DNA from 2 places in the Micromonospora sp. NPDC047730 genome. Region 2 is predicted to be linked to the other one. Evidence: riboswitches for the same ligand, from Rfam matches in the RefSeq annotation. Region 2 holds a riboswitch; the other holds the start of a gene.
What was found. A riboswitch is a leader RNA that binds a small molecule or an ion and turns the genes downstream of it on or off. The one in region 2 is predicted to bind ZMP and ZTP.

Region 1: it holds a riboswitch for ZMP and ZTP, as region 2 does, so the genes downstream of both, ACGF5G_RS12195 (bifunctional 5,10-methylenetetrahydrofolate dehydrogenase/5,10-methenyltetrahydrofolate cyclohydrolase) here and ACGF5G_RS23660 (glycine hydroxymethyltransferase) in region 2, are expected to answer to the same signal.

What each region holds. Positions count from the first base shown of each region.
Region 1 covers NZ_JBIDCU010000004.1:50,830-54,213, reverse strand. The annotation lists gene ACGF5G_RS12200 (MFS transporter) at 1-495, shown strand, start outside; gene ACGF5G_RS12195 (bifunctional 5,10-methylenetetrahydrofolate dehydrogenase/5,10-methenyltetrahydrofolate cyclohydrolase) at 779-1,645, opposite strand; ZMP/ZTP riboswitch at 1,660-1,744, opposite strand; gene ACGF5G_RS12190 (endonuclease/exonuclease/phosphatase family protein) at 1,760-2,539, opposite strand; gene ACGF5G_RS12185 (CatB-related O-acetyltransferase) at 2,873-3,384, shown strand, end outside.
Region 2 covers NZ_JBIDCU010000011.1:67,726-71,109, reverse strand. The annotation lists gene araB (ribulokinase) at 1-378, shown strand, start outside; gene ACGF5G_RS23660 (glycine hydroxymethyltransferase) at 477-1,913, opposite strand; ZMP/ZTP riboswitch at 1,931-2,020, opposite strand; gene ACGF5G_RS23655 (metallophosphoesterase family protein) at 2,150-3,001, shown strand; gene ACGF5G_RS23650 (hemerythrin domain-containing protein) at 3,044-3,384, opposite strand, start outside.

The sequences.
Region 1 (3,384 bases), on a different contig from region 2:
TCGCCGCTCGCGGCGGGGTTGTCGTTCGCGGTGCTGGGGGTCGGGACCGTGTTGGGGGGAATGGTGGCGCCTCGGTTGCTCGCCCGGATCGGCGGCAAGCGGGCCATCGTCGTGGGGTTCGCGGTGCAGGCCGCGGCGACGTTGCCGTTGGCGTTCCTGGGTGCCGATCGGGTGTGGCTGGTGGTGTTGCTGGCGGCGACGTTCGTCGGTGGGGTGGCGAATCTGGTGGCGATCGTCGGTTTCATGGTTACGGCCACCTCGGGGGTGCCGCCCGAGGAGCAGGGTTTGGCGACCGGGCTGGCGACGATGAGTCAGCAGGTCGGGATCACTCTTGGTGTGCCGGTGATGTCGTCGGTGGTGACGGCGGTCGCCGCCGGTGCGTCGGGTGTGGTGCTGCAGGGGGTCGGGGTCGCGGTGTGGGTGAATGCCCTTGCCTGCGTGGGTGCGGCGGTCCTCGCCGGGTTCGTCCTTCCGTCGGCGCGGGAGGGGGCGTGACCGTCCGGCACGTGCGGGCGGTCGCCGGTCTCGGCGGGGTCATCGAGCTGGTGTTCGCGGCCCGCGTGGAGCGGGACGAGCGTTTCGCTCCCCCGGCGTTCTGATCCGGGAACCGGGCTGCCGGTGCCGGGTGCGGCCCGAGGTGGTCGGGTGGCCGGGGTTACGGCGGCCGGTCCACCCGGGGTCCGTCGTGTCCGGCCCGGCGTCGAGGGCGTTCGTCGCCGGGCCGGACGATGTCAGAGGTGGCCGGCGTCGAGGGCGTTCGTCGCCGGGCCGGACGGCATCAGGCCTGGCCGGTGGCGCGGCGGGCGGCGTCGAGGGCGTTACGGAAGAGCATCGCGACGGTGGTGGGGCCTACTCCCCCGACGCGGGGGGTGATGGCGCCGGCGACGTCGGCGCAGGTCTCGTCGACGTCGGGCAGCAGGCGGCGTCCTTCGTAGCGGACGCCGCCGCCGATGACGGTGGCGCCGGGGCGGACGTGTTCGGGCTGGATGATGCCGGGGACGCCGGCGGCGGCGATGAGGATGTCGGCGCGGCGGGTGTGGGTGGCCCAGTCGGGGACGCCGGTGTGGACGACGGTGACGGCGGCGTTGGCGGTGGGGCGTTTCTGGGTGAGCAGCAGGGCGAGGGGGCGGCCGAGGGTGGCGCCGCGGCCGAGGATGACGACGTCGCGGCCGGCGACGGGGATGTCGTGGAAGGCGAGCAGGGCTTCGATGCCGGCGGGGGTGCAGGGCAGCGGGCCGGGCAGGCCGAGGGCGAGTCGTCCCATGTTGAGCGGGTGCATGCCGTCGACGTCGAGGTCGGGGTCCATGGTCTGCAGGGCCCGGTCGTAGTCGAGGTGGCTGGGGATGGGGTGTTGGATGAGCAGGCCGTGGACGTCGGGTGCGGTGTTGAAGTCGGCGATGGCGCGGTGCAGGTCGGCCTGGGTGACGGTGGCGGGCAGGTGGATGTGGGGTGAGTCGAAGCCGAGTTCGGCGGCCTGGCGCTGTTTGATGCGGATGTAGCCGGCGCTGGCGTCGTCGTCGCCGACGAGGATGGTGGCGAGGCTGGGGGTGATGCCGGCGGCGCGTAGGGCGGTCACGCCGGCGGCGACGTCGGTGAGGATGCGCTCGGCGACGGGGGCGCCGGGCAGGAGTCGGGCGGTGGGCATGGTGCTCCTCTGCCAGCGGAGGCCCAGGCGGTCGACCTCTGCTCGTGGAGCTCCCCGATGGTTGTTGCCATCCCCTGGCCGCCAGTCGCGTCGGGTTCAGCTTGCCACAGGTGGTCAGCCGAGGTCGACCAGGAGGGGGCGGTGGTCGGAGATGGCGGACAGGGGGGTGTGTACGGCGGTGACGGGCGGGAGCCGGTCGATGCCGTGGCGGTCGGCGAGGATGTGGTCGAGTTGCACGCGGGGTTGCCCGGCGGGGTAGGTGGGGCGGCGGCCCAGGGGGCGCCAGCCGGTGAGGAGTCGGGCGGGGCCGGCGGGGAGGTTCAGGTCGCCGAGGAGGATGCGGGGCGCGGGCAGGGTGCGTAGGGCGCGGACGGTCTGGCGGAGTTGGTGGGCGTTCCAGCCGGGGACGAAGGACAGGTGGGTGGCGGCGACGGTGAGGTGGCCGTGTGGGGTGTCGAGGACGGCGGCGAGGACGACGCGGGGTTCGTCGTGCAGGAGGGTGAGGCCGCCGCCGGGCCCGGGGACGTAGACGGGTGAGCGTACGGGGGCGGGGCGCAGGCGGGTGACCTGCCAGCTGCGGACGCGGTGGCGGGTGACGAGGCCGACGCCGTAGCAGGGTTCGCCGTGTCCGTCGTCGTCGTGGCGCAGGGGGCGGAACTGTTCGCCGGGGGTGCCGACGACGGCGGCGGCGAAGCGGTGTTCGTCGGCGCCGAGGGCGCGGGCGGCGATGGCGGTGAGGTCGAGTTTGCCGCTGCGGCTCTGGTCGCGGTCGACTTCCTGAAGGGCGAGGACGTCGGCGTCGAGGGCGGTGACGGCGGCGGTGAGCCGGTCGGGGTCGACGAGGCCGTCGGTGAGGGACCGGCCGTGCAGCAGGTTGAAGGTGGCCAGGCGCACGTTTGCACACTACGTGGCCGTGGGAGGGTTGCCGGGTGTTGAAGGTGCTGTGGTGTTCGGTGGTGCTGTTCGTGGCGGTGGGTGCGGTGGGTGTGTGGTTGCGTCGGCGTCGGCGTCGGGGCCGGTGACGGTGGTGCGTCCGGCGGGGTTGGGGGTGCCGGTCGAGTTTTGGCGGATGCGCCGAGCCGCGCCGTATGCATCGAGAGGCATCGGTGCACGCCGAGTTGGAGTGTTCTTCTTCGGGGACGCCGCGGCGTAAATGATGTCCTGGGACGGCGTGGTGCCGCGATCATGGAGCGGACACGGACCCGTAACCGATGGGAGTCGCTTCCCGTGCCTGTGCCTGCCGACCCGACGGTCCTCCATCCGATGCCTGAGCAGCCGCGGGTGGTGCTGCTCCGGCCGCTGGTGAGGTCCCCGCTGATCGAGGTCGGGGAGTACTCCTACTACGACGACCCGGATGATGCGACCGCGTTCGAGACGCGCAACGTGCTCTACCACTACGGGCCGGAGAAGCTGATCATCGGCAAGTTCTGCGCGCTGGGCACGGGAGTCCGGTTCATCATGAACGGTGCCAACCACCGGATGGACGGCCCCTCGACCTTCCCCTTCCCTACCGTGGGCGGCTCGTGGTCAGAACACTTCGACCTGCTCACCGGGTTGCCGAGCCGAGGGGACACCGTCGTCGGCAACGATGTCTGGTTCGGTTACGGCGCGACGGTCATGCCCGGCGTACGGATCGGACACGGCGCGATCGTCGGCGCGGGCGCCGTGGTCACCAGCGACGTACCCGATTACGGCATCGTCGGCGGTAACCCGGCCCGCCTCATCCGCACCCGTTACAA
Region 2 (3,384 bases):
GTCGACGCGTTCACCGCCGCCGGCGTGGCCGTCGACGAGCTGACCGTGGCCGGCGGGCTGACCCGCAACCGGCTGCTGCTGCGGATCTACGCCGACGTCATCGGCCGGCCGCTGCACGTGGTCGACTCCGCGCACCCGGCGGCGCTGGGCGCGGCGATCCACGCGGCGGTCGCCGCCGGGGCGTACCCGGACGTGCCGGCCGCCTCGGCGGCGATGGGCGCCGCCCGCCGCGAGACCTGGCACCCCGACCCGGCCCGGGCGGCCGCCTACGACGAGTTGTACGCGGACTACCGCGCGCTGCACGACCACTTCGGCCGGGGCGGCACCGACGTCCTGCACCGCCTCCGCGCCCGCCGCCACCGCGCCCACCGCCCCTGACGCTCCCACCCGCACCGCCCGCCGGCCGGGGACGAGGGCGGGACGGGGACGCCCCCGCGCGGCGGGGCCGGGCGGGGGCGTCGGGGCGGGTGCCCGGGTCAGCCGAGGTCGACGGCCGGGTAGAGCGGGAAGCCCGTGAGCAGGTCGCTGGCCTGCTTGCCGACCCGGTCGGCGACGGCCGGGTCGAGGACGTACTTGGCCTTCGACGGGGTGCCGTCCGGGTTCGCACCCGGCTTGGTCTGGCTGAGCACGGTGTGGATCAGCTCCGCCGTCTCGTCCATCTGTGCCGGGCCCAGCCCGCGGGTGGTCAGCGCCGGGGTGCCGATGCGGATGCCGGAGGTGTACCAGGCGCCGTTCGGGTCCTGCGGGACCGAGTTGCGGTTGGTGACGATGCCCGAGTCGAGCAGCGCCTGCTCGGCCTGCCGGCCGGTCAGCCCGTAGCCGGTGACGTCGATGAGCACCAGGTGGTTGTCGGTGCCGCCGGTGACCAGCTTGCCGCCCCGGCGCAGCAGCCCCTCGGCGAGGGCCTGCGCGTTGGCGACGATCCGCTGGGCGTAGTCGGCGAAGTCGGGGCGGCGGGCCTCGGCCAGGGCGACGGCCTTGGCGGCCATCACGTGCGGCAGCGGGCCGCCGAGCACCATCGGGCAGCCCCGGTCGACCTGGTCGGCCAGCTCGGGCTGGCAGAGCACCATGCCGCCGCGCGGGCCGCGCAGCGACTTGTGCGTGGTGGTGGTGACGATGTGCGCGTGCGGCACCGGGTCGAAGTCGCCGGTGAAGACCTTGCCGGCGACCAGGCCGGCGAAGTGCGCCATGTCGACCATGAAGGTGGCGCCGACCGAGTCGGCGATCTCCCGCATGATCCGGAAGTTGACCTTCCGGGGGTACGCCGAGTAGCCGGCGACCAGGATCAGCGGCTTGAACTCGCGGGCCGCCTCGGCGACCCTGTCGTAGTCGACCAGCCCGGTGGCCGGGTCGGTGCCGTAGCTGCGCTGGTCGAACATCTTGCCGGAGATGTTCGGGCGGAAACCGTGGGTGAGGTGGCCGCCGGCGTCCAGGGACATGCCGAGCATCCGCTGGTTGCCCAACTCCCGGCGCAGCGCGAACCAGTCGGCCTCGGTGAGGTCGTTGACCTGCCGCACCTGGGCCTTCTTCAGCGCCGGGGACTCCACCCGGTCGGCCAGGATCGCCCAGAACGCGACCAGGTTGGCGTCGATGCCGGAGTGCGGCTGCACGTACGCGTGGGCGGCGCCGAACAGCTCCCGGGCGTGCTCGGCGGCGAGCGCCTCGACGGTGTCCACGTTCTGGCAGCCGGCGTAGAAGCGGCGGCCGACGGTGCCCTCGGCGTACTTGTCGCTGAACCAGTTGCCCATGGCCAGCAGGGTGGCCGGGGAGGCGTAGTTCTCGCTGGCGATGAGCTTGAGCGACTCGCGCTGGTCGGCGAGCTCGGCGCCGATGGCGTCGGCCACCCGCGGCTCGACGGCGCGGATCACCTCGAGGGCGCTGCGGAAGGCGGTGGATTCGGCGTTCGGCGACATGCGACCTCCAGTGACGTGCGGAAGGCCCAGGCGCTCGGCATGCGTCCTCATGACGGGACCGCTTCCCGATGGTTCTCCATCCCCACGCGCCAGTCACGGCCCACCGCCGATCCTACCGGGTCGGCCGGGCGCGCCCCGGCCCACCTGGGGACCGCCGCACCCGCGGTGTGGTGCATCGATCGGCGCGCGGCCCGCGCGGTTCGCGGTCGTCACCGGCGGCGCATAGGATCGCGGTCATGGCGGGGGAGGACGGCGGGGGCGGCAGCCTGCTCGCCATCAGCGACCTGCACGTGGGGCACCCGGGCAACCGGGCGGTGGTGGAGGGGCTGCGCCCGGGGTCGCCGGACGACTGGCTGATCGTCGCCGGGGACGTCGGCGACACCGTGGCCGACGTCGAGTGGGCCCTCGGGCTGCTCGGCGACCGCTTCGCGCGGGTGGTCTGGGCGCCGGGCAACCACGAGCTGTGGACCCCGCCGGCCGACCCGGTGGCGCTGCGCGGGGTCGCCCGCTACCAGCACCTCGTCGACCTGTGCCGGCGCCTCGGCGTGCTGACCCCCGAGGATCCGTATCCGGTGTGGCGGGGGTCGGGCGGGCCGGTGCTGGTGGCGCCGCTGTTCCTGCTCTACGACCACAGCTGGCGCCCGGAGGGGTTCGACACCCCGGAGGCGGCGCTGGCCGAGGCGTACCGGACGGGGATCGTCTGCACCGACGAGTTCCTGCTGCACCCCGACCCGTACCCGAGCCGGTCGGCGTGGTCCGCCGCCCGGGTCGCCGAGACCGCCCGCCGGCTCGCCGCGCGGGAGCCGGGGCTGCCGACCGTGCTGGTCAACCACTGGCCGCTGCTGCGCGAGCCGACCCGGATCCTGCGCTATCCGATCTTCGCCCAGTGGTGCGGCACCGAGGCCACCGCCGACTGGCACCTGCGCTTCGACGCCGCCGCGGTGGTCTACGGCCACCTGCACATCCCCCGCACCACCTGGCACGACGGGGTGCGGTTCGAGGAGGTGTCGGTGGGCTACCCGAGGGAGTGGCGGTCCCGGGCCGTACCGCCGGCGCTGCGGCGGATCCTGCCCGCGGCCCCGGCGTGACGACGGACCCCGGCGCACCGGGGCCCGTCGGAGGCGGTCGGCTCAGGCCGTCACGGCGTCGAGCGACTTCTTGATCGCCTTCGGGTCGGTCGGCTTGCGCGGCGCGTCCGCGCGCAGCTCGATCATCCGCTCGCCGATCTCCTGGAGCTGCTTACGGCCGAGCGCCTCGCGCACCTTCGGGAACCACTCCTGCTCCTCCTCCTCGACGTGGTGCAGGACACTCTCGATCAGCACCGTGGTCTTGGCGTTGAAGCGCTCATCGTCGGCGTCCATGGCGAACAGTTCGGCGCAGAGCACGTCGGCGACGTGGTGCTCCTCGTACGACTCGAGGATGTCGTCCTCCAGGTCGGGCAGGAGCTTGCGGACCTCCGGGTACATCACCT